Regions from separate parts of the Paenibacillus sp. W4I10 genome, predicted to be linked through region 1. Evidence: predicted binding sites of a transcription regulator. Region 1 holds the regulator's gene; the other holds the start of a gene.
The links. Region 1 encodes CtsR, which represses protease genes until heat stress. Its sites were predicted from a motif close to ATGGTCAATAAAGGTCAAACA; they were not measured.
Positions count from the first base shown of each region.

Region 1 (15,069 bases):
AAGGGACAGGGAATGATACCGAACTGCAGATTGCCTTCCCGGCTCCGGTGGGTGTTAAACGTTTGCTTGCCGGCTTTGCCCCTATTACGAAAGTAGAATAAGAACGAAACCTCCTTTTGCACGATAACAGAGAGAACAGAAATAACTTCCATAAGGAAAATTGCTTTTTCTCTCGTTTTTTTCACGGGATTTCTAAACCAGATTGATATGAATAGAAATCTATATAAGTTCAATCTAACATCCACACGATAACGGAGAGAGCAGAAATAACTTGAAGAAGCATAGCGTTCGCCTTTATCCCCGGATTTCCACCTTTTAAAATGGATTAAAAGAAATCCGGGGATAACATCGATCGGAAAGTTATTCTGTTATCGTCGTTCAAGTGCAGTAGGAGTGTTCGTTCTACATATATAGATCAAATTAACGGAGGGATGGCCCTGTATGGACCCGATGCACCGGATGGAGCAACTCGTTACCGAGCTGAACCAGCATAATTATCAGTACTACACGATGGATCAGCCACAGATCAGCGATAAGGAGTATGATCTTCTGTACGATGAACTGGTTACGCTGGAACAGGAAAGCGGCATGGTTCTGCCGGATTCTCCAACACAGCGTGTGGGTGGCGAACTGCTCAAGGGGTTTACCCCACATCGCCATTTATCCTCATTATGGAGTCTGGACAAAGCGCAGAATATTGAGCAGCTTCGGAGCTGGAATACCCGTGTACTGAAACTGATTAATGACTATAACAGCAAAAATCCCGATACGCCTTTACCGGAACCAGGTTATGTCATTGAGTTGAAGTTTGACGGATTGACGTTGAACCTGACCTACACCAACGGTGAGTTGGTACAAGCCTCTACGCGTGGTAACGGTACCGTAGGTGAAGGTATTTTGGCACAGGTAAGAACGATCCGATCCGTTCCGCTCAAAATTCCTTACACCAGTGGTACGATTGAAGTACAGGGTGAAGGTATCATGAATCTGTCTGTCTTGGACCGATATAATGAGACGGCGGCAGAGCCACTCAAGAATGCGCGTAATGCTGCAGCAGGAGCGCTCCGCAACCTGAATCCAAAAGCGACGGCTGAGCGTCGGTTGAATGCTTATTTTTATAACGTGGGTTATTCGGATGACATTCAGTTTGCCAATCATCAGCAGATGATGGACTTCTTGCGTGAGAACCGTTTCAAGGTGAATCCATCGATTACTTATTTCCACGAGTTTGATGATGTGATGGAACAATTGGCTGCGATTCAGGAGAACCGGGGTCAATTGGACTATCTGATCGATGGAGCTGTTATTAAAATTACGGACATGCGCACCCGCGAGGTATTGGGTTATACCGATAAATTCCCTCGCTGGGCGGTGGCATATAAATTCGAGGCTGAAGAGACCACGACGGTTCTTAACGCTGTGGTATGGAATGTGGGCCGTACTGGCAAAGTAACTCCGCTGGCACGCGTAGAACCGGTTGAACTTGCCGGGGTAACGGTACAGAACTGTACTCTGAACAATGTTGGCGACATTGAGCGCAAAAATCTGAAGTTTGCTCTGGGCACACGGGTCTTTATCCGTCGCTCCAACGACGTTATTCCTGAGATTCTGGGTAAAGTGACGGAGGAGAGTGATGGAGAGGAGATCGTCTTCCCTGAGCAGTGTCCGGCATGCGGATTCCCACTGGAGCAACGCGGAGCGCATCTGTTCTGCAACAATAGACTTGCGTGTAAACCGCAAACGGTGGCACGTATTTCTCATTTTGCTTCCCGTGATGCCATGGACATCGAGACGTTCAGTGAGAAAACGGCGATTCAGTTGTATGATGAATTGAACGTACGCGAGCCTGCTGACCTGTATACGTTACAGTTTGATGATCTGGTGAAGCTGGAGCGGTTTGGGGAAAAGAAAGCGAACAACCTTATCGCTGCGCTTGAGCTTAGTAAAGATAGAGACTTGGCTTCCTTCTTATACTCACTGGGTATTCCGAACACAGGTAAATCGACAACGCGCATGCTGGCTGATCATTATCGAGATCTGCACGCCATTATGAATGCAACCGTGGAAGAACTGGTTGAACTACCCGACGTGGGTGGTATCGTGGCTGAGAGCATCGTAAACTTTTTTGCAGATCCGTTTACACAGGCTGCGATTGAGAAAATGCTTAACTTGGGCGTGAAAGCTCAGGCACCTGAGGCGCCAGCCGTTGCTGTTGTGGAAGATTCCTTCTTCAGTGGTAAAACGGTCGTCTTGACCGGAACGCTGCACCAATTGACGCGGGAAGAGGCGACGCAAAGACTGGAAGCGCTCGGAGCGAAGGTGACTGGCAGTGTGTCGAAAAAGACAGATCTGGTTATTGCCGGAGAGAAGGCAGGAAGTAAACTAACCAAAGCCCATGATCTCGGTATTCCAACGATTGAGGATGAGGACGAACTTGTACGTCTTTTGAACCCACAGGGTTAGAGGATGAATTAACAAAAGAGTTCATATAAGAAAGCCCCCGAAGACACGAATATGTGATCGGGGGCTTTTGCTGTTTATTGAATTATTTGATACAACGAATGAACGCTCATCAATCTTATCTGATCATGATCCACTTAAATTGTTAGGGATGCGCTGAGATGCCCCTGTAAGCCATGCATCCTTATCATATCCTCGCTCTTCCCAGTAACCAATATGTTCGCTGTCGATGAGTTCAATGCGATTTAACCATTTTACTGATTTATAGGCATACATCTGAGGAATGACGAGCCGTACCGGACCGCCAAGATCAGCCGGGATGGGTTTGCCATCATGCATGACAGCGACCATAATATCTTCCATTTGTGCTTGATCCATCGTAATCGCATCTGTGTATACACCATCACCGGAATAAAACTTCACACTATGAGCTTCCGGTTTGACCCCGGCTTGTTTCAAAAGCTGTGCAAGAGAAATGCCTTCCCAGGTATTTTTATATACAGACCAGCCCGTTACACAGTGGAAATCACTAACCTGTACGGTACGAGCGAGCTTCACGAATTGTTCCCAGTTCCATACCTGTGCCCGTTCAACCAACCCATCAATTCGAAAAGACCAGTTAGCATTGGAGAAGGACGGTATAGGCGTAACCGTATATACGCGGAAATGACCGTCAGCTCCGCCTCCAATGGGAGGAGAAGAGGCAGATAGCGGTTGTGGCAGAGGAACCATACGGTTAGGATCGTTCTCCAGCATGCTATCAATACTATTATCGATCTTGAGATTTCGTCCTACCCAGGATATAAAAGTAGGACCAAGAGTCACGGCGAGACCAACCCCCACAGCAGAACGGATGAAAGCTCGTCGTGTATACAACGGTTGAGGTCGCTGCTCTGATTTGAGGGGATCTCTCTCGGAACTGCGATCAAACTGGGAAGAAGATATAGCAGCCGGAGTTTCTTTTTCATCCGATATTGAATCAGATGGATCAGCTGTATTTTGAGTTCGTGTTGAAGTTGTAGTAGTTTTTAACCGCACGACGTGCAGGGTCCTTTAACCATTTGGTCCGAGTGATGGAGTGATAGATAATATAAGGTAGGCCCACCCAAGTCAGCAGGTCATGGATCAAAAGTGCAGCATTCGACCATCGAGGTCCAGCTAGCTTGAACTGCCATAATACAATACCCGAGAGGAGCCAGCCTACCAGCAGCGCAAGAACTAAGATGGTGTTCACCCTTTGCCAAGGCCTATTTCGAAGCTGTTTCCAGTGCTTTCCGGCCAAAATCAAGTAATATACTACGGGTGCCAGCATAGCTAGCCCAACGATGATATGTAGCCATTTTAACCAGACACGTCCAATTCCGAGAATCTCGCGCCAAAAGCCGCCAACCAGCATAAGCCCTGAGATTGCAAGGATCACAACGATCCAGGCATTCCAAGCGTGGATGGAAACCAGTTTCTTGCCGTAACCTTTGCGTACATTCTTTAACCATTCTTTCAAGCGCGATCACCCCATATTAGGTTAGTAATGAGTTTATTCAGAACTTTGATATGTAATAGCTAGCTGTGAATGGAGTACGTGATCTGAGTAAAGGTGCAATGCGAGATGAATATACGATTGTTAATAGGCTACTTATGAAAGTAGTACACTTGACTGCTTAACCTTATCTCTATATCCTATATACCTTATTATAGAGTTTTTGGATCACTTTCTTCAAACGAACAGAAGGGCGGGGATCGTTATCCCATCTTGGGTTCAGAGAATGTGCTAATCTGTCGAATACAGGTTGGAGACAAGACACCGTAGATGAAGATATCATGATATTAGAAGGTTGATTAAAAATGCTTGCTAAATAAATCACTACGTGATATATTATTTCTTGTCGCTTCAAACGAATGATTGTCATAATCATTTGAAAGGTGACGAAAAAAAAGTGTTGACAGTAAGTTAGTTAACATGATACGATAAGATTCCTGTCCGGTTGACAAACGTCAACATAAACGGACATACAAGTTCCTTGAAAACTGAACAAATGGATAGTAACTTTTGATTCACAATGAATCGTCAGATTCAAAATGAGCTTATCGCTCTTTTCAATACTTTATTGGAGAGTTTGATCCTGGCTCAGGACGAACGCTGGCGGCATGCCTAATACATGCAAGTCGAGCGGAGTTGATAGGAAGCTTGCTTCCTTGATACTTAGCGGCGGACGGGTGAGTAACACGTAGGCAACCTACCCTCAAGTTTGGGACAACTACCGGAAACGGTAGCTAATACCGAATAATTGTTTTCTTCGCCTGAAGGAAACTGGAAAGACGGAGCAATCTGTCACTTGGGGATGGGCCTGCGGCGCATTAGCTAGTTGGTGGGGTAACGGCTCACCAAGGCGACGATGCGTAGCCGACCTGAGAGGGTGATCGGCCACACTGGGACTGAGACACGGCCCAGACTCCTACGGGAGGCAGCAGTAGGGAATCTTCCGCAATGGGCGAAAGCCTGACGGAGCAATGCCGCGTGAGTGATGAAGGTTTTCGGATCGTAAAGCTCTGTTGCCAGGGAAGAACGCTTGGGAGAGTAACTGCTCTCAAGGTGACGGTACCTGAGAAGAAAGCCCCGGCTAACTACGTGCCAGCAGCCGCGGTAATACGTAGGGGGCAAGCGTTGTCCGGAATTATTGGGCGTAAAGCGCGCGCAGGCGGTCATTTAAGTCTGGTGTTTAATCCCGGGGCTCAACCCCGGATCGCACTGGAAACTGGGTGACTTGAGTGCAGAAGAGGAGAGTGGAATTCCACGTGTAGCGGTGAAATGCGTAGATATGTGGAGGAACACCAGTGGCGAAGGCGACTCTCTGGGCTGTAACTGACGCTGAGGCGCGAAAGCGTGGGGAGCAAACAGGATTAGATACCCTGGTAGTCCACGCCGTAAACGATGAGTGCTAGGTGTTAGGGGTTTCGATACCCTTGGTGCCGAAGTTAACACATTAAGCACTCCGCCTGGGGAGTACGGTCGCAAGACTGAAACTCAAAGGAATTGACGGGGACCCGCACAAGCAGTGGAGTATGTGGTTTAATTCGAAGCAACGCGAAGAACCTTACCAGGTCTTGACATCCCTCTGATCGATGCAGAGATGTATCTTTCCTTCGGGACAGAGGAGACAGGTGGTGCATGGTTGTCGTCAGCTCGTGTCGTGAGATGTTGGGTTAAGTCCCGCAACGAGCGCAACCCTTATATTTAGTTGCCAGCACTTCGGGTGGGCACTCTAGATAGACTGCCGGTGACAAACCGGAGGAAGGTGGGGATGACGTCAAATCATCATGCCCCTTATGACCTGGGCTACACACGTACTACAATGGCCGGTACAACGGGCTGCGAAATCGCGAGATGGAGCCAATCCCAACAAAGCCGGTCTCAGTTCGGATTGCAGGCTGCAACTCGCCTGCATGAAGTCGGAATTGCTAGTAATCGCGGATCAGCATGCCGCGGTGAATACGTTCCCGGGTCTTGTACACACCGCCCGTCACACCACGAGAGTTTATAACACCCGAAGTCGGTGGGGTAACCGCAAGGAGCCAGCCGCCGAAGGTGGGATAGATGATTGGGGTGAAGTCGTAACAAGGTAGCCGTATCGGAAGGTGCGGCTGGATCACCTCCTTTCTATGGAGAATCGTTTCCCGTAGCGGAAACATTCAAATAAGCAGGTTCTTAGAACCTGCAACAGCAACACAGTTACTTATCCATTTGTTCAGTTTTGATGGAATTTGAGGGGCCATAGCTCAGCTGGGAGAGCGCCTGCCTTGCAAGCAGGAGGTCAGCGGTTCGATCCCGCTTGGCTCCACCAAACAATTTCATCTATTTGGCTTGTTCTTTGAAAACTAGATATCGAAACGAAACAAACGCGAATTAGAACATTCCTTTTTAGCTGAACTTGTGTTAAACAAGTCAAGTGTATAAAGGTAGTTAAATTGCTTTTGTGATGGTATCGGGTGAGAGCGACTTTTGGATTTGGACGCAGTCCAAACCAAGGGAAGCGAGCGACCGAAACCGGAACAAAATGGTTAAGCTACTAAGAGCACACGGAGGATGCCTAGGCGCTAGGAGCCGATGAAGGACGTGGCGAACAACGAAACTGCCTCGGGGAGCTGTAAGCAAGCTTTGATCCGGGGGTGTCCGAATGGGGAAACCCAGCTGGGGTAATTTCCAGTTACTCATAACTGAATACATAGGTTATGTAGAGGCATACCAGGGGAACTGAAACATCTAAGTACCCTGAGGAAGAGAAAACAATAGTGATTCCGTCAGTAGCGGCGAGCGAACGCGGAGAAGCCCAAACCAGAGAGCTTGCTCTTTGGGGTTGTGGGACGTCTCACATGGAGTTACAAAGGAACCGGTTAAGCGAAGAGGTCTGGAAAGGCCCGCCAAAGAAGGTAAAAGCCCTGTAATTGAAAGTCTGTTCCCTCCGAGACGGATCCCGAGTAGTGCGGGGCACGTGAAACCCCGTATGAATCCGGCAGGACCATCTGCCAAGGCTAAATACTTCCTAGCGACCGATAGTGAAGCAGTACCGTGAGGGAAAGGTGAAAAGCACCCCGGAAGGGGAGTGAAATAGAACCTGAAACCGTGTGCTTACAAAAAGTCAGAGCCCGTTTTAGGGGTGATGGCGTGCCTTTTGTAGAATGAACCGGCGAGTTACGTTCCCGTGCAAGGTTAAGGTGAAGAGCCGGAGCCGCAGCGAAAGCGAGTCTGAATAGGGCGACATAGTACGTGGACGTAGACCCGAAACCGGGTGATCTACCCCTGTCCAGGGTGAAGGTGCGGTAACACGCACTGGAGGCCCGAACCCACGCATGTTGAAAAATGCGGGGATGAGGTGGGGGTAGCGGAGAAATTCCAATCGAACTCGGAGATAGCTGGTTCTCCCCGAAATAGCTTTAGGGCTAGCCTCGGAAAACAGAGTCGTGGAGGTAGAGCACTGATTGGGTGCGGGGCCCGCAAGGGTTACCAAGCTCAGTCAAACTCCGAATGCCATAGACTTACTTCCGGGAGTCAGACAGTGAGTGCTAAGATCCATTGTCAAAAGGGAAACAGCCCAGACCATCAGCTAAGGTCCCCAAGTGTGTGTTAAGTGGGAAAGGATGTGGAGTTGCACAGACAACCAGGATGTTGGCTTAGAAGCAGCCACCATTGAAAGAGTGCGTAATAGCTCACTGGTCGAGTGACTCTGCGCCGAAAATGTAACGGGGCTAAACACACCACCGAAGCTATGGCTTGATGCTTTGCATCAGGGGTAGGGGAGCGTTGTATAAGGGTTGAAGGTGTACCGTAAGGAGCGCTGGACATTATACAAGTGAGAATGCCGGTATGAGTAACGAAAAGATCAGTGAGAATCTGATCCGCCGAAAGCCTAAGGGTTCCTGAGGAAGGCTCGTCCGCTCAGGGTAAGTCGGGACCTAAGGCGAGGCCGAAAGGCGTAGTCGAAGGACAACAGGTCGAAATTCCTGTACCACCGTAAGCCGTTATGAGCAATGGGGGGACGCAGTAGGGTAGTGACGCGGACTGATGGATGTCCGTCTAAGCAGTAAGGCTGATGTGTAGGCAAATCCGCACATTGTAAGGCTGAGCTGTGATGGGGAGCGAAAATTATAGTAGCGAAGGTCATGATCTCACACTGCCAAGAAAAGCCTCTAGCCAGGTGAAGGTGCCCGTACCGCAAACCGACACAGGTAGGCGAGAAGAGTATTCTAAGGCGCGCGGAAGAACTCTCGTTAAGGAACTCGGCAAAATGACCCCGTAACTTCGGGAGAAGGGGTGCCCCGGTAGTGTGAATAGCACGAGGGGGCCGCAGTGAAAAGGCCCAAGCGACTGTTTAGCAAAAACACAGGTCTGTGCGAAGCCGTAAGGCGAAGTATACGGGCTGACGCCTGCCCGGTGCTGGAAGGTTAAGGGGAGTGGTTAGGGAGCAATCCCGAAGCTGTGAACCGAAGCCCCAGTAAACGGCGGCCGTAACTATAACGGTCCTAAGGTAGCGAAATTCCTTGTCAGGTAAATTCTGACCCGCACGAATGGCGTAACGACTTGGGCGCTGTCTCAACGAGAGATCCGGTGAAATTTTAATACCTGTGAAGATGCAGGTTACCCGCGACAAGACGGAAAGACCCCATGGAGCTTTACTGCAGCTTGATATTGAATTTGGGTACGATCTGTACAGGATAGGTGGGAGCCTTTGAAACGTGAGCGCCAGCTTGCGTGGAGGCAACGTTGGGATACCACCCTGATCGTATCTAGGTTCTAACCTGGTACCGTAATCCGGTGCGGGGACAGTGTCAGGTGGGCAGTTTGACTGGGGCGGTCGCCTCCTAAAGAGTAACGGAGGCGCCCAAAGGTTCCCTCAGAATGGTTGGAAATCATTCGAAGAGTGCAAAGGCATAAGGGAGCTTGACTGCGAGACCTACAAGTCGAGCAGGGACGAAAGTCGGGCTTAGTGATCCGGTGGTACCGCATGGAAGGGCCATCGCTCAACGGATAAAAGCTACCCTGGGGATAACAGGCTTATCTCCCCCAAGAGTCCACATCGACGGGGAGGTTTGGCACCTCGATGTCGGCTCATCGCATCCTGGGGCTGAAGTAGGTCCCAAGGGTTGGGCTGTTCGCCCATTAAAGCGGTACGCGAGCTGGGTTCAGAACGTCGTGAGACAGTTCGGTCCCTATCTGTCGTGGGCGTAGGAAATTTGAGAGGAGCTGTCCTTAGTACGAGAGGACCGGGATGGACGTACCGCTGGTGTACCAGTTGTTCCGCCAGGAGCACCGCTGGGTAGCTATGTACGGACGGGATAAACGCTGAAAGCATCTAAGCGTGAAGCCCCCCTCAAGATGAGATTTCCCAGTATGTAAGACCCCTTGAAGACGACGAGGTAGATAGGCTGGGGGTGGAAGTGCAGCAATGCATGGAGCTGACCAGTACTAATCGGTCGAGGGCTTATCCAATAGCAAGTTGTAATTCGCATGTTTCGTTTCGAATCTAGTTTTCAGAGAACAACACTCTGAAATGTAAGCTACGCGTTTGGTGGCGATGGCGGAGGGGTTCCACACGTACCCATCCCGAACACGACCGTTAAGCCCTCTAGCGCCGATGGTACTTGGACCGCAGGGTCCTGGGAGAGTAGGACGCCGCCAAGCGAAGAACCACTGCCGATGTTATTCGGTGGTGGTTTTTATTTGTTTATTTAAGGGGATGCGAAAGCATCTCTTATTTGACTTTGTAAGAATCCTCTGACACACTCTAAGGGGTACATATATCACATATCAGGCCATGATTTGGATTGATAATAACTCTAGTGAATGGGGTGTAGGACGACATGGAAATTCAGAAATTGACGGTAGATGATTTTGAACCAGCGATGGCACTCTCCGAATATGCTTTTCAGATGGTAATGAATGATGAACAAAAAGAAAAGCGGCGGAGTCAGTTTTCGTCACAAGATATATGGGGTGTATATGAGGACGGGCAGCTAGGAGCCAAACTTCACATCATTCCTTTTCAAACCTATATTCATGGCAGAGCGTTCGAGATGGGCGGTATTGCGGGTGTAGCCACCTGGCCAGAGTATAGACGCAAAGGCTGGGTAGCGGGTCTACTGAAGCATGCGTTGGAAGAAATGAATCGTAACAAACAAAGTATATCATTCTTGCATCCATTCTCTTTTGGTTTCTATCGAAAGTATGGATGGGAGACGTATGTTGAATTTAAACGTTATAAAGTACCTACAGCTCATTTGCCTCTGAAAAAAGCGACACCTGGAACAATTCGGCGTGGGGATCCGGGCCTCAGCATATTAAAGGAAGTATACAGTGCTTATGCTGAGCGCTATAACGGAACTCTGGTTCGGGATGATGCAAGGTGGGAGAATTCAGTTCTTGTTAATGGAAGCAGCCAGAAGGCTGTATATTACGATGAAGCTGATGCAGCACAAGGTTATCTTTTATATGAGGTTAAGGAAAATAAGTTTACCATTAAAGAGATCATTTATCTGAATGAAGAGGCTAGGCAAGGGCTGTGGACCTTCATTGCTAATCATGATTCCATGATCCAGGAAGTTACGTTGCAGGCGCCTGCCAGTGATACGCTTGCTTTCCAATTGGATAATCCACGGATTCAACAGGAGATTGTACCTTATTTTATGGCGCGTATCGTTAGTGTAGAGCAGTTTATATCCCAGTATCCATTTGCAAGCCAGGACTCACCGGTGCAGATTGTACTTCAGGTAGAAGATGCCCACGCTCCATGGAATGAAGGGGTATGGCAATTAAATGTGGCAATGAACGGAACGGCGTCCATATGGAAAACATCGGAGCCAATTACTGATGATCAGACCATTAAGGTGGATATTCAATCCCTTACCGCAGTGCTGATGGGGTATCGCAGACCAACGGAAATGGCACGGATCGGAAGAATTCACGGACCAGAAGCAGCAATCAAGGCTTTGGAACAAGCGATTCCTGAACGGGAAACCTATTTGCTCGATTTCTTCTGATGACTATTGCCACTGCTCCATTTAACTTGATTAGCTTATATAGAAATACGGCGTGATCGAAAGACAAATGGACTTCTCCAGCAATTTTGGGGAGGTTTTTTTGTGTCTGGGGAATATTTCGTGTAAAATCGTAAAAAATGAATAGTGACCCCACTTGGCAAAACCACAAAATATGCTATAATGGTTATAAAGTCAAAGAAAGTCAAAGTCAACTAAAGGTTTAATACTTAAGTAGCTTTCTTTCAACAATCTGATGCATGATCGCCAATATACGGGATTCATTTCATCGGAGGATCAAGGGAATATTAAAGGACCTTCGTGCTTCCTTCGCTCTCCTGTTGATACCTGTGGAAGCAAGATTCGTTGTTTTCCTGATTGGTTAAATGGGTAGAGAAGGTGTACTCTGTGGGGGCGTGTGGGTCCTTATTGACTTAACGTTTCAGACAGTGGAGGATGATTGGATGCGTAATATCTCTGATATTATCGAACGATATCTGAAGAGTATTTTGCATGAAAGTCCCGAAGGAATGGTTGAAATTCAGCGTAATGATCTGGCAGATCAATTCTCATGTGTACCTTCCCAGATCAATTATGTCATCAGCACACGTTTTACACTCGAGAAGGGATACCTGGTAGAGAGTAAACGCGGCGGTGGTGGTTATGTTCGCATACAGCGCATTGAATTACCGGCCCAATCAGCTCTGCATAATCATTTGCACCATAGTATTGGTGAAGAGATCGGGCAGACAGCTGCCGAAGGTCTGATCTATCAATTGGAAGAAGCGCGCTTCTTGAGCAAGCGGGAAGCCGGGTTGATGCGAGCTGCTGTATCTAGAGAGGTTATATTAGTCAAACTTCCTTACCGGGATCAAATTCGTGCCAGAATGTTGAAGGCGATGTTAATATCTTTGCTCGGTAAATGAAAACTATCGGGGTCAAAGGAGGTACATCAATATGTTGTGCCAAGAATGCAATAAACGTCCGGCGACACTTCATTTTACGAAGATCGTAAATGGAGAGAAGACGGAATTCCATATTTGTGAGTCATGTGCCCGTGAAAAAGGGGAAATGATCCCTGGAACAGCAGGTGGGTTTTCCATTCACAACTTGTTGTCCGGATTGCTTGATTTTGATCCAGCCAGCAAAAGTGGATCGGCAGGAACACCACCTGCAAAAGCACTTCAATGTGAAGAGTGTGGTATGACGTACGCACAATTTAGTAAGATAGGCCGGTTCGGCTGCAGTTCATGTTATAAATATTTTGACAGCCGACTGGATCCTTTGTTCAAGCGGGTTCATGGTAATACGTCCCATGTAGGCAAAGTGCCTGCACGAGCTGGTGGTCGCATCAAGGTGAAACGGCAAATCGCTGATCTGAAGCGTGAGCTCCAGGAGAGCATCGCGCAAGAGGAATTTGAAGAGGCGGCTCAGATCCGTGACCAGATCAGAGGACTTGAAAAAGGGATAGCTCAGGAGTAAAGTTTGTCATGAGTAGGAGGGATGCGTAATGCCTAATCTGCGCTTTACAGAGAAGGCGCTCAGCGACTGGATGCGCAGTGATGCGGCTGATTCCGAAATTGTCATTAGCAGCCGTGTCCGGATTGCACGCAACCTTCAGCATGTTCCGTTTCCGATGCTGGCTTCCAATGAGCAATCGGAAGAGGTGCTGAATAAGCTGAGCGAAGTACTTCAATACGATGACGTTCATGCCTTTGGGGATTTTCATACTTTGGATCTGATCGATATTGACGAACTCGACAAACGGGTGCTGGTGGAGAAACATCTCATCAGTCCAAGTCTTGCGAATGAATCCAGGAATGGTGCGGTTATTCTCAGTGAGGATGAGTCGGTCAGTATTATGATTAACGAAGAGGATCATCTTCGTATCCAGTGCCTCTATCCGGGGTTCCAGGTGAAAGAAGCCTGGGAGAAAGCTTCCGCAATAGATGATGCTTTTGAAGCGCATGTGGATTATGCTTTTGATGATCGCAGAGGATACTTAACCAGCTGTCCTACCAATGTAGGTACAGGTGTCAGAGCATCGGTTATGATGCACTTGCCTGCCCTGGTGATGACGCAACAGATAGGCCGTATTCTAACCGCAGTTTCCCAAGTGGGATTGACGGTAAGAGGAATATACGGTGAAGGTAGCGAGGCGATGGGGAACCTGTTCCAGATCTCGAACCAGATTACTTTGGGACAGACCGAACAGGAAGTCATCGAGAACCTGCATGGTGTTGTATTACAGATGATAGGTCATGAGCGTACAGCCAGAGAACGGTTAATTACCGACTCCAGACTTCGGATTACGGATCGTGTCATGCGTTCTTACGGCATATTGTCTCATGCAGCTATTGTTGATTCCAAGGAAGCTGCACAGCGCTTATCGGATGTACGCCTTGGCGTGGATCTCGGCTTGTTGGATGGACTGTCCATTACGGTAATGAATGAGTTGAATGTGATGACACAGCCGGGATTTTTGCAGAAAACATTCGGGGAAGATATGCGTACAGATGAGCGTGACATATACCGTGCTCAGTTGATTCGTGATACGATCAATGCAGCGAAGCAGTCCTAGTTTAGCCTGATATTGTATTGAATTATGGTTTCATGCCGCATTGCGGCTTTTATATAATAAGGCATGTACAAATGCCGAATGACTTTATTCGCAGCACGGCTGCAAACAAAAATGATATGAAGAATACGAAGGTTATTTCATTAAATGACCCTCGTTTTATCCAAAACCATGGAGGTGCAGGAGATATGATGTTTGGAAGATTTACGGAACGGGCCCAAAAGGTGCTCGCACTCGCGCAGGAAGAAGCTGTCCGTCTCGGTCATAATAACATCGGTACTGAGCATATTTTGCTCGGCCTCATTCGTGAAGGCGAAGGCATCGCAGCCAAAGCACTGATCGGCCTGGGACTCGGATTGGAAAAAATTCAGGATGAAGTAGAAACGCTGATTGGCCGTGGCCAAGAGCAACCTACCAACATTGCATATACGCCACGTGCGAAAAAAGTAATTGAACTGTCTATGGATGAAGCTCGTAAATTGGGCCACACCTATGTAGGCACAGAGCATATCCTGCTCGGATTGATTCGTGAAGGCGAGGGTGTTGCAGCACGTGTGCTCAATAACCTGGGAATTAGCCTGAACAAAGCACGTCAACAAGTGCTGCAATTGCTTGGCAGCAGTGAAGCTGTATCCAGTCATAATGGAACACCTGCCAATGTAAGCACACCAACGCTGGATAGTCTGGCACGTGACCTCACGGCTTATGCCAGAGAGAACAACCTGGACCCGGTTATTGGACGTAGCAAAGAAATTGAGCGTGTCATTCAGGTGCTCAGCCGTCGTACCAAGAACAACCCGGTATTGATCGGTGAGCCAGGTGTAGGTAAAACAGCGATTGCTGAAGGCCTTGCACAAAAAATCATTGCAAATGAGATTCCGGAAACATTGCGCGACAAACGTGTAATGACCTTGGATATGGGTTCAGTAGTCGCTGGAACCAAATATCGTGGTGAGTTCGAAGATCGTCTGAAAAAAATCATGGATGAGATTCGCCAAGCAGGTAACATTGTCCTGTTTATCGACGAATTGCATACCTTGATTGGTGCAGGCGGAGCTGAAGGTGCCATCGATGCTTCTAACATTTTGAAACCGGCTTTGGCCCGTGGAGAATTGCAATGTATCGGTGCGACAACACTGGATGAATATCGCAAATACATCGAGAAGGATGCAGCGCTTGAGCGTCGTTTCCAACCGATTACTGTAGATCAGCCTTCTCCGGAAGAAGCGATTCAAATCTTGCACGGCTTGCGTGACCGTTATGAGGCGCATCACCGTGTGAAAATTACGGACGAAGCGATTGTGCAGGCGGTTAAACTGTCTGACCGTTACATTACAGACCGTTTTTTGCCAGACAAAGCGATTGACCTGATTGATGAAGCGGGCTCCAAAGTAAGATTGAACTCTTACACGATCCCACCAAACCTGAAACAACTGGAAAGCCGTCTGGAAGATATCCGTAAGGAAAAAGACGCAGCAGTTCAAAGTCAGGAGTTCGAAAAAGCC
Region 1 is NZ_JAUSXX010000001.1:5,960,962-5,976,030, forward strand. Features, by position in the region: gene pcrA (DNA helicase PcrA) at 1-101, shown strand, start outside; gene ligA (NAD-dependent DNA ligase LigA) at 442-2,463, shown strand; partial or broken gene QF049_RS31515 (molybdopterin-dependent oxidoreductase) at 2,587-3,961, opposite strand; rRNA gene QF049_RS26690 (16S ribosomal RNA) at 4,563-6,115, shown strand; tRNA gene QF049_RS26695 (tRNA-Ala) at 6,224-6,299, shown strand; rRNA gene QF049_RS26700 (23S ribosomal RNA) at 6,515-9,442, shown strand; rRNA gene rrf (5S ribosomal RNA) at 9,518-9,634, shown strand; gene QF049_RS26710 (GNAT family N-acetyltransferase) at 9,814-10,989, shown strand; gene QF049_RS26715 (CtsR family transcriptional regulator) at 11,451-11,912, shown strand; gene mcsA (protein-arginine kinase activator protein McsA) at 11,944-12,468, shown strand; gene mcsB (protein-arginine kinase McsB) at 12,497-13,567, shown strand; gene QF049_RS26730 (ATP-dependent Clp protease ATP-binding subunit) at 13,753-15,069, shown strand, end outside.

Region 2 (15,069 bases), 970 kb from region 1:
ATGGAAAAAATGGACAAGTGCTTTGCTTGCAGCAGGAATTATTGTAGGTAGCGGTTCGGTGTGGCAGGACAGTTCGGTTCAGGCGGCATCGGTATCCTCGAAAGTGACAACCCCGGCTGAGGTAACTCTGAAATCGGGTGGAAAAACACTCACTCAAAAAGGAGTTCTCCAAGGTGGCTCAACTTGGGTATCTCTTACGGCAGTTAAAGATGTGGCAGGTGGAACGCTGAAATATGATGCGAAAACCAAAGAGTACGCTTTGACAGCAGCCAATAACACGATGACGATCAGCCTATTGGATGGCGAGCCGAGTGTTCGAATTAACAACTATTATCCTCAAGTGGACGCAAAGCTGATCAACGGCAGATTGTATATTCCATTCTCAGCAATGAGAGATTATTTGGGTGTACAGGGGAATTGGGATGGCAAAACCAAAACGTTGACACTCAGCAAGGTGAAACAAAATAACGTTAAAATTAAAGCGGCAACAGTTAATGTCACTGTAAAAAATGCTGAAGTAGATGTTCAATATCCGCAAGTGAGTGGACTTGCCAGCAAAGAAGCTGAAGCGGCAATCAACAAAGTGCTCAAAGACGAAGTGGATGCTTATGTAGCTGACTTCAAAAAACAGACATCTGAATTCGGCAATGCAACAGCCAACCGTCCATATGCATTTGAGAGCTCCTATGTAGTGACGTACAACGAAAAAGGCGTGCTGGGACTCATTACACAACGATACGAAGATTATGCTGGCGCTCATGGTATGACAACCCGTACGGGCCACACCTTTGCACTGGACACAGGCAAGGAGCTTACGTTAGATGATGTGCTGCAAAATAACAAAACCATGCGTGAGACGTTGAGTAAAAAAGTGGGTGAACAACTGAAAGCCCGCGGCGGATACCTCGATGGTTATAAAGGGTTGAATAAAGATCAAGATTTCTATGTGACACCAACGGGTGTGGTCGTGTTCTTCCAGTTGTATGAGTATACGGCGTACGCAGAGGGATTCCCTGAAATGCCATTTACGTATAAAGAGCTTCTCCCTAAAGGCACAGAACCTTTCAGTAATGTAACGGGAACCAAATAAAGAATCATTATTATGCACTCTTAAGTTATCTTTCTTATAAAATGAAAAAAGAAGCCCTCATCATGATTATGATGAGGGCTTCTTCCCGTATAGACAACACAATGAGGTGTTGCTGATTACGTTAGGTGTTGATATATTAACGCGTAGCCCGTGGTCTACATAACACTTAGATGCCTTGGGAACCTACGTTTTCAATAACTTTATCAATGATACCGTAATCGGCAGCTTCAGCAGCGCTCATGAAGTAGTCACGATCTGTATCTTTCTCAATCCGCTCCAGCGGTTGACCTGAACGCTCAGAGATGATGCGGTTCAAGGTATCACGCATTTTCAGGATGCGGCGAGCACGAATTTCGATGTCAGAAGCTTGACCTTGAGCACCACCAAGTGGTTGGTGAATCATGATCTCACTGTTAGGCAACGCAAAACGTTTACCTTTTGCACCGGCATTCAACAAGAATGCACCCATGGAAGCGGCCATACCTACACAGATGGTAGATACATCCGGTTTGATGAATTGCATTGTATCGTAAATCGCCATACCGGCTGTAATTGATCCGCCTGGGCTGTTGATGTATAAGTGAATGTCTTTCTCCGGATCTTCCGCAGCCAGGAACAACATCTGTGCCATAATGGCATTAGCCACTACGTCATTAACATCGCTACCAAGGAAAATAATACGATCCTTCAGCAATCTGGAGTAGATGTCGTAGGCGCGCTCACCCCGGTTGCTCTGTTCAACGACCATTGGAATAAAACTCACGTGAAAAACCTCCTTGGAATGTAAATGTTATTGGTGCTTATACTTAAACTGTTACCGTATTACCCACATAATAAACAATTCCAAACAAAAAGTCAAAGAAAGTCAAACTAACTTGCAAAAAAAAGAAACCTTTCCGGTTTCATTGGTTAAATGGGTTATGAGCTGTTAAATAAAAATGGCGCGCCCGCCAAGAATCGAACTTGGATCTCAGGCTTCGGAGGCCTACGTCATATCCATTGGACCACGGGCGCACATTATGTGACAGCAATAATGATTATAGCTCATGAAATATTTAATTGCAAGCAGTTCGTTGGGTTATTGGTTTGGATTAACCTAAAAATGATCATGATGAAGAAGAGTGGATAAAGAGTGCATTTAAGTAAATGCTATTAGAGGTTTTGGACATGCCGTATGAAATGTGATTCTGGGCGATATGTAGATTAAATTCATTTGTTTCTTCTATATATGGTATGCGTGAGGTAGTCCTTGATCATGGAAGTCTAGGATTGTGAAAATAGGCGCGTACAAACGCTGAATGCGTGTCGAAATAACACGTTGAAACACTTGCATGTCACGTCAGTTTTAGGTAGAATAGACGTGGGACTTAAAAAGTTAACCCGGGACGTTTTAGGGCCACGAAAGAGAGCTTAGAACGAGAACTTGCGGGAGTGGAAAGCATGCGAACGATTTTAGAAGTACAAAAGCAGCTTCTGCCTGATCTCATGGATATCTTGAAAAAGAGGTATACGATTCTGCAACAGATCATGTTATCGGATGTGATCGGACGGAGAACGTTAGCTAATTCCATGCAGATGACCGAGCGGGTTCTGAGGGCTGAGACCGATCTGTTAAAGGCTCAGGGACTTATTGAAATTGACAGTGCAGGAATGAAGATCAGCGAGGCAGGGTATGATTTGCTGCAGCAGTTAGAGCCCGTAGCCAAAGAGTTGTTCGGATTATCCGAGCTGGAAGAGCGTATCAAGCAAGCCTACGGTCTGCAAAAGGTAGTTGTGGTTCCTGGTGATTCGGACGTTTCTCCATTTGCCAAAAGGGAACTGGGCAGAGCCGGAGCGAAGGCTCTCGGCAATATCATGAGTGACAACGACGTTGTCGCCGTTACTGGCGGATCAACAACGGCCGAAGTCGCAGAGCAACTGACTCCGCCAACATCGCTCAAAGGTGTCTGGTTCGTACCGGCACGCGGTGGACTTGGAGAAAGCCTTGAAATTCAGGCGAATACGATTGCATCTACAATGGCAAAACGGGTAGGAGCGCAATACAAACTCCTGCATGTACCGGATTTGCTTAGTGATCATGCCTATGAATCATTAATCCAGGACCCCAGTGTTCAGGAGATTCTGCAGCTGATTCGGAAATCGCGGATTGTTATTCATGGAATTGGTGATGCCGTAGAGATGGCGACAAGACGTAAACTTGCGACGGAGATCATAGATGAACTTCAGGAGCAAGGAGCCGTATCTGAATCTTTCGGTTATTACTTTAATGATCAGGGTAAGGTGGTACATACCATGCTTACACTGGGTATGCGACTTCAGGATATTGAACGAACCGATGTTGTGATTGGAATTGCAGGTGGCAAAAGCAAAGCTGCTGCTATACATTCCGTGTTACGATTTGGACAGGAAGATATTCTGATTATTGATGAGGCAGCTGCCGAAGTCATCGTTGCTGAAATGGGATAAGGGTTTACTTTACATCACAACTATTGTTGTCTTGACGGACTTCACCGTCTGTCTTGAATATATAAGTTTCATAAAAAAATTAATCAAAACTTGGGAGGAACTTACTCATGATTAAAGTAGGTATTAACGGTTTTGGACGTATTGGACGCTTGGCATTCCGCCGTATTCAAAATGTAGCAGGCATCGAGGTAGTAGCAATCAACGACTTGACTGATGCTAAAATGCTCGCTCATTTGCTCAAATATGATACAACTCAAGGTCGCTTCGATGGCGATGTTGAAGTACACGATGGCTTCTTCAAAGTGAACGGCAAAGAAGTTAAAGTATTGGCTAACCGTAACCCGGAAGAACTTCCTTGGGGCGACCTGGGCGTAGATATCGTTCTGGAATGTACTGGTTTCTTCACAACTAAAGAAGCAGCTGAGAAACACTTGAAAGGTGGAGCTAAGAAAGTTGTTATCTCCGCACCAGCTACTGGCGACATGAAAACCATCGTTTACAACGTAAACCATGAAATCCTCGACGGTACTGAAACTGTAATCTCCGGCGCATCTTGCACAACAAACTGCCTGGCACCTATGGCAAAAACACTGCAAGACAAATTCGGAATCGTTCAAGGTTTGATGACTACAATTCACGCTTACACTGGCGACCAAAACACGTTGGATGCTCCACACCCTAAAGGTGACTTCCGTCGTGCTCGCGCAGCAGCTGAAAACATCATCCCTAACACAACTGGTGCTGCTAAAGCAATCGGTCTGGTAATCCCAGAACTGCAAGGCATCCTTGATGGTGCAGCTCAACGTGTACCAGTAGCTACTGGTTCCCTGACTGAGCTCGTAACTGTTCTGAACAAAAAAGTAACTGCTGAAGAAGTTAACGCAGCTATGCAAGAAGCTTCCGATCCAGAAACTTTCGGATACACAGAGGACGAAATCGTATCTTCCGATATCCAAGGAATCACTTTCGGTTCCCTGTTTGATGCAACTCAAACTAAAGTTCTGACTGTTGGCGACCAACAATTGGTTAAAACTGTAGCTTGGTATGACAATGAAATGTCCTACACTGCACAATTGGTTCGCACTTTGGAGCACTTTGCAAAAATGATTAAGTAATATCTGCAATAACATAGAGCGGAAACAGATGCTATATTGTTTCCGCTCTTTATATATCTACATTTTGCAAATTTCTCAAAAACACCAGGATTGACGAGGGATTTTAGCTCTTGATTGGTCCACCAAATACATGGGTGCGGAGGAAATACAGATGAACAAAAAAAGTGTACGCGATATCGAATTGACAGGAAAACGGGCTTTTGTCCGTGTAGATTTCAATGTGCCGCTCGAAGATGGTAAAATTACAGATGACAAACGTATTCGTGCGACGCTTCCTACAATCAACTTCTTGATTGAAAAAGGCGCTAAAGTCATTTTGGCAAGCCACATGGGTCGTCCTAACGGCGAAGTGGTTGAATCCTTGCGTTTGACTCCAGCAGCTGAGCGTTTGTCTGAATTGCTTGGTAAAACAGTTGTTAAAGCTGACGATTCTGTTGGTGACGCTGTTAAAGCTCAAATCGCTGAACTGAACAATGGCGACGTATTGTTGCTTGAAAACGTTCGTTTCCACGCAGGCGAAGAGAAAAACGATCCGGAACTGGCAAAACAATTTGCTGAACTGGCTGACGTTTTCGTTAACGATGCGTTTGGCGCGGCTCACAGAGCACACGCTTCGACTGAAGGAATCGCTCACTTGCTTCCAGCAGTGTCCGGTTTGTTGATGGAGAAAGAACTTGAAGTGTTGGGTAAAGCAATCTCCAACCCTGAGCGTCCTTTCACAGCTATCATTGGTGGATCCAAAGTTAAGGACAAAATCGATGTAATCGACAACCTGCTGAACATTGCAGACAACGTGATCATCGGTGGCGGTCTGACTTACACGTTCTTGAAAGCACAAGGACATGAAATTGGACAATCCTTGTTGGATGATTCCAAACTTGATGTTGCTCTCGGTTTCATCGAAAAAGCGAAAAAACTGGGCAAAAACTTCTACCTGCCGGTAGATATCGTAGTGTCTGACGATTTCAGTGCGAAAGCAAACACACAAATCGTTGACATCGACGGCATCCCAGCAGATTGGGAAGGCATCGACATCGGTCCTAAAACACGTGAGATCTATGCTGGCGTAATCAAAAACTCCAAATTGGTTGTGTGGAACGGACCAATGGGCGTATTTGAAATCGAGCCATTCTCCCAGGGTACTCGTGCAGTAGCGGAAGCTTGCGCTGAGACAGAAGCTTACACTGTAATTGGTGGCGGTGACTCCGCAGCAGCAGCTGAGAAGTTCAAATTGGCTGACAAGATGAACCACATCTCTACAGGTGGCGGTGCATCGCTCGAGTTCATGGAAGGTAAAGTACTTCCAGGCGTAGTGGCGTTGAACGACAAGTAAGTTTTAGTAGTCTATAGCATGAAGGAGTTGAAACCCATGAGAACACCGATTATCGCAGGTAACTGGAAAATGTTCAAAACGGTTTCCGAATCCAATGACTTCATTCAGGAAGTTAAAGGAAAAGCGGAAGTTGAAGGCGTGGAGACTGTAATCTGCGCACCGTTTACAAATCTGCCATCCCTGGTAGAAGCCGTTAAAGGCACAAACATCAAAATTGGTGCACAAAATCTTCACTTTGAAGATAACGGTGCATTTACAGGTGAAATCAGCGGCGTGATGCTGAAAGACCTGGGTGTGGATTATGTCATTATTGGTCACTCGGAGCGCCGTCAATATTTTGCGGAAACCGATGAGACTGTCAATAAAAAGTTGCATGCAGCATTCCGTCACGGATTGACTCCAATCTTTTGCCTTGGTGAGACGCTTGAAGAGCGTGAAGCGAACCAAACAAAAGACGTGTGCAAAGTGCAAACAGTAGCTGCTTTTGCAGGTCTGTCTGCAGAGCAAGCGGCACAAGTTGTTATCGCTTATGAGCCAATCTGGGCGATTGGTACAGGCAAATCCTCGACTTCCCAAGATGCGAATGAAGTTATTGCTTACATCCGTACGCTGGTGAAGGATCTGTATAACGAGACGGTTGCGAATGCAGTTCGTATTCAATACGGCGGCAGTGTTAAACCAGAGAACGTAACAGAATACCTCGGACAAAGCGACATCGACGGCGCACTTGTTGGCGGTGCCAGCTTGCAGCCGGCTTCGTTCATCGCGCTTGTTGAGGGGGCGAAGTAAGATGACAGCTCCAAAACCTGTAGCACTGATCATCATGGATGGCTTTGGTCTGCGTAACACGGTGGAAGGCAACGCGGTAGCGCAAGCCAAGAAACCGAACTACGACCGTTTCATGAGCCAATTCCCACATACAACACTCACTGCTTGCGGTGAAGCTGTAGGTTTGCCAGAAGGGCAAATGGGGAATTCCGAGGTAGGTCACCTGAACATTGGTGCCGGCCGGATCGTATACCAGGATTTGACCCGTATCTCCAAATCCATTCGTGACGGCGAGTTCTACGACAATGAAACACTTGTCAAAGCTGTTCGCGAAGCGAAACAAAGCGGCAAAAAGCTTCATCTCTACGGTTTGTTGTCCGATGGCGGCGTACATAGTCACATCGACCACCTGTTTGCTATGCTGGATCTGGCCAAAAAAGAAGAAATGAACGATGTATATATTCATGCCTTCATGGATGGCCGTGATGTTATGCCAGACAGTGGTAAAGACTTCATGCAGAAGCTGATCGCTAAGATTGAAGAAGTCGGAGTAGGTAAAATCGCAACGGTTCAAGGTCGCTATTACGCGATGGACCGTGACAAACGTTGGGAACGGGTTGAGAAATCATACCGCGCGATCGTTTATGGAGATGGACCAAAATACACCGACCCACTCAAAGCGGTTGAAGAATCGTATGAGAAGTCCGTATTTGATGAATTCGTTGAACCAACGGTTATCGTCAAAGCGGATGGTGAGCCGGTAGGTTTGGTAGAGAGCGGCGATTCCGTTATCTTCCTCAACTTCCGTCCTGACCGTGCGATCCAGTTGTCGCAAGTATTCACAAACCAGGATTTCCGCGGTTTCGATCGTGGTCCGAAGTTCCCTGTGGGCTTGCACTTTGTATGCTTGACTTTGTTCAGCGAGACGGTTGAAGGTTATGTGGCTTATTCGCCGAAGAACCTCGACAACACCCTGGGTGAAGTTCTGGTACAGAACAATAAAAAACAACTGCGTATTGCAGAAACTGAGAAATACCCGCACGTTACTTTCTTCTTCAGCGGCGGTCGTGATGTGGAGCTTCCGGGCGAAACTCGTGTACTGATCAACTCACCAAAAGTTGCAACGTATGATCTGCAACCAGAGATGAGCGCGTATGAAGTAGCTGACGCATGTGTTCGCGAGATCGAAGCAGACAAACATGACGCCATTATTCTGAACTTCGCTAACCCTGACATGGTTGGACACTCCGGTATGCTGGAGCCTACTATTAAAGCGGTTGAGGTAACAGATGAGTGCATGGGCCGTGTTGTGGATGCAGTACTTGCCAAAGGCGGCGTTGTACTGATCACTGCGGATCATGGTAACGCGGATATGGTGTTTGATGAGCAAGGACGTCCGTTCACAGCTCATACAACGAACCCGGTTCCATTCATCGTTACGGATGCAAATGTAACCCTGCGTGAAGGCGGAATCCTGGCAGATATCGCGCCAACGATCCTTGACCTGATGCAATTGCCTAAACCGGAAGAAATGACAGGAACATCTGTCATCGCTACCCGCAAATAAGTTACGCAACAACATATATGAAATTGGGAAGTTTGGAGTTTACCCCTGAACGAAGGAAGCAGAAATTGTCTGAAGAAGAGTTAGCGTTCGCCTTTATCACATGATTCCAACTTATGAAAATAAGTTCAAAGGAATCAGGGGATAACAGCGATCAGAGGACAATTCTGCTAACGTAGTGGAAAAGGGAAAACACAAGTGGTCCTAATTTATAATAAATTTAAATTTAAAGGAGATTATCACAAATGACTATTATTTCTGACGTGTACGCTCGCGAAGTCCTCGACTCCCGCGGTAACCCTACAGTTGAAGTTGAAGTATACCTGGAGTCCGGCGCAATCGGACGCGCAATCGTTCCATCTGGTGCATCCACTGGTGCCCACGAAGCAGTTGAGCTTCGCGATGGCGACAAATCCCGTTACCTCGGTAAAGGCGTTCTGCAAGCTGTTAAAAACGTAAACGAAACAATCGCTCCAGAAGTTATCGGTATGGATGCATTGGATCAACTGGGTATCGACAAATTGATGATTACTTTGGATGGTACGCCAAACAAAGGTAAACTGGGTGCTAACGCAATCTTGGCTGTATCCATGGCAGTAGCTCGCGCAGCTGCTGACGCTCTGGACCTGCCATTGTACGTTTACCTGGGCGGATTCAACGCTAAAGCATTGCCAGTTCCAATGATGAACATCATCAACGGTGGTGAGCATGCTGACAACAACATCGACGTTCAAGAGTTCATGGTTCTTCCAGTTGGAGCACCAAGCTTCAAAGAAGCTCTTCGCGTAGGCGCAGAAATCTTCCACAACCTGAAGTCCGTATTGAGCTCCAAAGGCTTGAACACAGCTGTAGGTGACGAAGGTGGTTTCGCACCGAACCTTGGTTCAAACGAAGAAGCAATCACTACAATCATCGAAGCAATTGAAAAAGCTGGTTACAAACCAGGTGTTGACGTATTCCTGGGTATGGACGTAGCTTCCACTGAGTTCTATAAAGATGGTAAATACACATTGGCTGGTGAAGGTAAATCTTACACTTCCGCTGAGTATGTTGACCTCTTGGCTTCATGGGTTGAGAAATACCCAATCATCACAATCGAAGACGGTATGTCCGAAGATGACTGGGATGGTTGGAAATTGCTCACTGAGAAATTGGGAGACAAAGTACAACTCGTTGGTGATGACCTGTTCGTAACAAACACTGAGCGTCTGGGCAGAGGTATCGACGAAGGTATCGGTAACTCCATCCTGATCAAAGTTAACCAAATCGGTACATTGACTGAAACATTTGATGCAATCGAAATGGCTAAACGCGCAGGATACACAGCTGTAATCTCCCACCGTTCCGGTGAGTCCGAAGACAGCACAATCGCTGACATCGCTGTTGCAACTAACGCTGGTCAAATCAAAACGGGTGCTCCTTCCCGTACAGACCGTATCGCGAAGTACAACCAATTGCTCCGCATTGAGGATCAACTGGGTGAACTGGCTCAATACAATGGTCTTAAAGGATTCTACAACCTTAAAAAATAAGCTGGATATCCAGCTTTTACGGGCAAGCCGGGTAACCGGCTTGTCTTTTTTATTGAAACGGAGTAATGGTATAACGCAAGGATCAAGCAGATGGTGAAATTTAGGGCATTGTATAAACTGTACTACTTGTAGTACAACCATAGCTATGTTACAATTAAAGTAACTGTTTTTATGGTGAGATGTTATGCCCACATGGGTAGGAGGTGGAAAGAATGGATATTGCTTTGAAATTGCTGCTCGTTGTCTTCTCGATCGGTCTAATCACTGTAGTATTGCTGCAGCACGGGAAAAGCGCTGGTTTGGCGGGTGCCATCTCCGGTGGTGCGGAACATCTTTTCGGTAAAACGAAAGCGCGCGGATTGGATCTCTTCCTGCAACGTGCAACGGTGGTACTGGGTGCAGGATTTATGATTTTGTCTATTATTGTTACGGTGGTTTCCAAGTAAGGCTTGGGACTGCTTTGCAAAGAATAGCTTAAGCCAATGGCTTAATTGATAAACCTTCGTTTCGTGGAGAAACGGGGGTTTTTTAATAAATTCTTACACGTCCAAACTTTTCCAATGATTAATAGACTCCATGATTTTGGTCTTCTTCTCAACTTCTGTTCAGAATTCCTTCCTTAGCGTGAAACACCCCTATCATGTATGGTATGTCCATCGCTTATTCGTTACGCGAATTCACTCCTTATAATGAATGTCATGTGTACAGAAAATTTTTCGGGTCTAGTCCTTTTCCAGATGCGTACTGTATATGTGCCGCATAAAATGTCTGTAGAGATATGTGAAAGCGTGATTATAGCGGAGCGTCAGGCCACTGTGGTTTTTTTGCGAGGTACGGATGGTCCGGATTGAATTCGTGTATACTAGGGTATGAGATAGTATGGTTGCACTACTACACTCTACACGACAATGGCAATATGTATCATGAAAATGGTAAGAATTCCGATACATAAAGAGATGACTTGATTACACTTTTATGTTTCCCGAGGTGAATATATTAATGATAACAGAACAAGAATTGCTCGACTTCATGCGGGAAACCGCTTATAAACCCATGACTTATCAGGAGTTGGAACAGCACTTCGCGATCGAAGATGCAGCTGATTTCAAAGCCTTTTTGATTATGCTGAATACGCTGGAGGAATCCGGTAAAGTTTTGCTGACCCGTAACAATCGCTATGGAATGCCAGAGCGTATGGACTTGGTACGTGGACGTTTACAGGCTCATGCCAAAGGGTTCGCTTTCCTAATTCCTGAGGATCGGGAGCACCCGGATGTGTACATTCACGCCAATGATATGAAGAGTGCGATGAATGGTGACACGGTATTGGTTAAAGTCACGTCTCAAGGACCTTCTGGTGGTCGCCTTGAAGGTGAGATCGTTCGCATTGTTACTCGCGCTGTGACACAAGTCGTTGGTGTGTTCCAAAGCCATGAAGTGTACGGTTTCGTTATTCCGGATGACAAACGGATTAATCGCGATATTTTCATCCCGCGCACTAACTTTGCAGGGGCTGTTGATGGACAGAAGGTCGTAGCAAAGATCGTCAGCTACCCAGAGGGTCGTGCTGCAGCTGAGGGTGAAGTGATCGAGATTCTCGGTCATAAGGATGAGCCGGGTATTGATATTTTGTCCGTTATCCGCAAGCATCAGCTGCCTGAAGCTTTCCCGGATGAAGTCGTAGAAGAGGCGGAGAAGGCACCGGACTCCATCACGGATGAAGAGATTGTACAACAGGGTCGCCGTGATCTGCGCGGACTTAACATTGTCACGATTGATGGTGAAGATGCCAAGGATCTGGATGATGCTGTAAATGTAGAGAAACTGCCTAACGGTAATTACCGTCTGGGCGTTCATATTGCCGATGTCGGCTATTATGTACAGGAGAATTCCAAGCTTGATCAGGAAGCCTACAACCGTGGATGCAGTGTGTATCTGGTAGACCGGGTTATTCCTATGCTGCCACAACGTCTATCCAACGGGATCTGTAGTTTGAACCCGCAGGTAGACCGCTTGACCTTGTCTTGTGAAATGGAGTTTAACGACCAGATGAAGGTTGTGAAACATGACATTTTCACGAGTGTAATCAAAACCAAAGAGCGGATGACGTATTCCAACGTCCGTAAAATCCTTGAAGGCGAAGAGCCGGAATTGCTCGAGCGTTATAAGGATCTGGTAGATGATTTCCATCTGATGAAAGAGATTGCATTGAAGCTGCGTGCTATGCGTATGCGCCGTGGTGCAGTTGACTTTGATTTTGAAGAATCCAAAATCATTGTGGACGCAGAATGCAAACCGGTGGATATCGTAAAACGGGAGCGTTCGATTGCAGAGCAAATCATTGAAGAGTTCATGTTGGCAGCAAACGAGACAGTGGCAGAGCATTTCCACTGGTTGAAGGTTCCGTTCATCTATCGTGTGCATGAAGACCCGGATCAGGAAAAACTGCAAAATTTCCTCGCCTTTGCGGCGAATTTTGGACACCAGGTCAAAGGACGGGGCAATGCAATTCATCCACGGGCACTTCAATCGTTGCTTGAAGATATCAACGGAACGAAAGAACAGACCGTTATCAGTACGATGATGCTGCGTTCCATGAAACAGGCGAAGTATGATTCTGAAATGTCAGGTCACTTTGGCCTCGCGGCAGAATTCTATAGTCACTTCACGTCTCCAATTCGTCGTTATCCCGATCTCGTCATTCACCGGGTGATTCGCGAAGTCATTGAAAATAATGGTGCTTTGCCGGAGAACCGTCAGGAGTATTTGGCGGCACGCATGTCTGATATTGCACAGCAGTCTTCTGAACGTGAACGTGTGGCTGTAGAAGCTGAGCGGGATACGGAGAAAATGAAGAAAGCCGAGTACATGCTCGATAAAGTAGGCGAAGAGTTCGAAGGCATGATCAGTAGTGTGACCAGCTTTGGTATGTTCATTGAACTGGAGAACACGGTTGAAGGTCTGATTCGTCTGAGTGCGCTCACGGACGACTATTACCATTTTGACGATCAGCATATGGCTCTGATTGGTGAACGTACCTCGAAAGTCTTCCGCATCGGTGATGAAGTGAAGATCCGTGTGGCACGTGTAAGCATGGAAGAGTATACGATTGATTTTGAAATGGTAGATATGAAACCTCGCGCTGAACGTCCTGGCGGCTTTAGTGGCGGAAGTGGCGGTAAAGGTGGACGTCCAGGTAGCGGCGGCGGACGCGGCGGTGCCAAGGGTGGACCAGGTGGTTTCAGCGGTTCGCGTGGCGGTAAAGGCAGCTCAGCTAGCGCTGGAGCCAACCGTGGTGGCAGATCTACGGAAGAGAGCAGCAAAGGTGGACGCGGTCGCAGTGGAGCAGCGAGTGCAGGCGCAGGCTCATCCGGTGGCTACACAGGTAAAGGCGGCGGCAAACCGAAAGGTGAGCGTCGTGCTGGTGAAGCTGGTGCATCGACTGGCCGGGGCAAAGGCGCTGTAAGCTTTGGTTTTGGCTCAGGTAAAGGTGGTTATGGCTCTACATCGGGTGGACTGGATAGTGGTTCAACCGGTGGACAAGGAAGTGGCCTGAACGGCGGTAGCGGTCGCGGTGAAGGCAGCTTCAAGTCCGGCAAGGGCGGCGGTAAAGGTGGCAAAGGCGGAAGTGGACGTAAAAATACTTCGCCAAGCGGCGTATTTATCGGAGAAGCTGCAACACCTGGTGGTGCTCAGGAAGGCGGAGCACCACGACGCAAGCGGAAGAAGAGCAAAGGTGCAGCTGGTAACGGCACGGCAGCTTTTGTACGAAAAAAGAAAAAATAAAGCTAACGTAACTTGAAGAGATGGATTACAATTCGTTCCTCCAGGTTAAGCGTTGGAGAAAATAGTCACTTCAGCCGGTGTGTTGTTTCGCACAGTCTGGAAGTGGTGTAATGAGGAGGGGCGGCAGAGGTCGCCCCTTTCTTGATTTTAACAGCCGTACTTGCTACAATTAAGGTCTGGCACGTGGTACCTTGGTGCAACATTGGGTGCGCTGCTATAGAGCATGGTTCCGGCTTATTTTACGGAGAAGGAGTGAGGACATGGGCAAGAATGATGGACAGAGTAAAGTGCTCGCACAGAATAAAAAGGCTTCCCATGACTACTTCATTGAAGATACGTATGAAGCGGGCATGGTGCTTACCGGAACGGAGATCAAATCTCTTCGTAACGGCCGTGCGAATATTGGTGATGCATTTGCCACGATTCGAAACGGTGAGATTCATATTCACAATATGCATATTAGTCCTTTTGAACAAGGGAACCGAAATAATCCGCTCGATCCAACACGTACGCGCAAGTTGTTGATGCATAAAGTGCAGATTCACAAGTTGCTTGGGCTGTCGAAACAGGATGGGTACAGCATTGTTCCGCTGAAAATTTATATCCGCAACGGTTACGCCAAGCTTTTGCTCGGACTGGGTAAAGGTAAGAAACAGTTTGATAAACGAGAGACTGCAGCCAAGCGGGATGCACAACGTGATATTCAACGGGTACTGCGCGAGAAGCAGAAGGTTGCACGATAAGTGGAACGCTGGGCGCGAAAGCTTTACTTTAGGTGTATAAGTTAGTTTTCGTGATGAAGCTAGGAAGATTGATGTATGAGTTAAGGAGTCTCAAGGTTTGTCCTGCAATGGGCAAGATTGAGGCTTTTTTATTTTTAGTGGAAAGGGATGTGATGTGAGTTGCTGAAGTGTATTGTGTGGTGATTTCCTTTGATATGTGTTGAATTGAATTCGGTAGGAGCATGGAGCTTGGCGCGTTGATGAATCTAAATTTTTAGCCTTTGCGTAGTTTGCCTCAATCGTGGGTAAGATATTTAGGTGCCGTTGTTCGTGATCTGATCTGGGTAAACTTTACTTCCGATTGGTGACGCGGTATAATATGTAGACGATTGAGCCTGTTGTATTTGGATAACTTTGTACACATGCTCAGCATACTGGGATGTCTTCCAGCAATCTGTACTATTTCGGTGATGTGTCCTGTGTTATGATTACTCATGTAGCAGACAGGAATGCCGAGTTTGAAAGAAGCATCTTTTTACCTTGGAGGAAAAAGATGTGCAGCACCTTTGCTCCGTATTCACGGATTAATCCTGGAGCCCTTCTTCATTGAGGGGGCGTTTATGGATTCGACGGGGATAGTTCGAGCATAGGTAGCGGGTAGTGGGGACGCGTCCGCTTCATCAACGCTAAAGC
Region 2 is NZ_JAUSXX010000001.1:4,990,601-5,005,669, reverse strand. Features, by position in the region: gene QF049_RS22520 (stalk domain-containing protein) at 1-1,090, shown strand, start outside; gene clpP (ATP-dependent Clp endopeptidase proteolytic subunit ClpP) at 1,257-1,853, opposite strand; tRNA gene QF049_RS22510 (tRNA-Arg) at 2,030-2,104, opposite strand; gene QF049_RS22505 (sugar-binding transcriptional regulator) at 2,531-3,556, shown strand; gene gap (type I glyceraldehyde-3-phosphate dehydrogenase) at 3,664-4,671, shown strand; gene QF049_RS22495 (phosphoglycerate kinase) at 4,823-6,004, shown strand; gene tpiA (triose-phosphate isomerase) at 6,041-6,793, shown strand; gene gpmI (2,3-bisphosphoglycerate-independent phosphoglycerate mutase) at 6,795-8,339, shown strand; gene eno (phosphopyruvate hydratase) at 8,582-9,868, shown strand; gene secG (preprotein translocase subunit SecG) at 10,081-10,314, shown strand; gene rnr (ribonuclease R) at 10,868-13,654, shown strand; gene smpB (SsrA-binding protein SmpB) at 13,915-14,397, shown strand; RNA gene ssrA (transfer-messenger RNA) at 14,987-15,069, shown strand, end outside.
Region 2: a site for CtsR is predicted at 1,942-1,962, ahead of clpP (ATP-dependent Clp endopeptidase proteolytic subunit ClpP). Genes of this name have one in related genera too.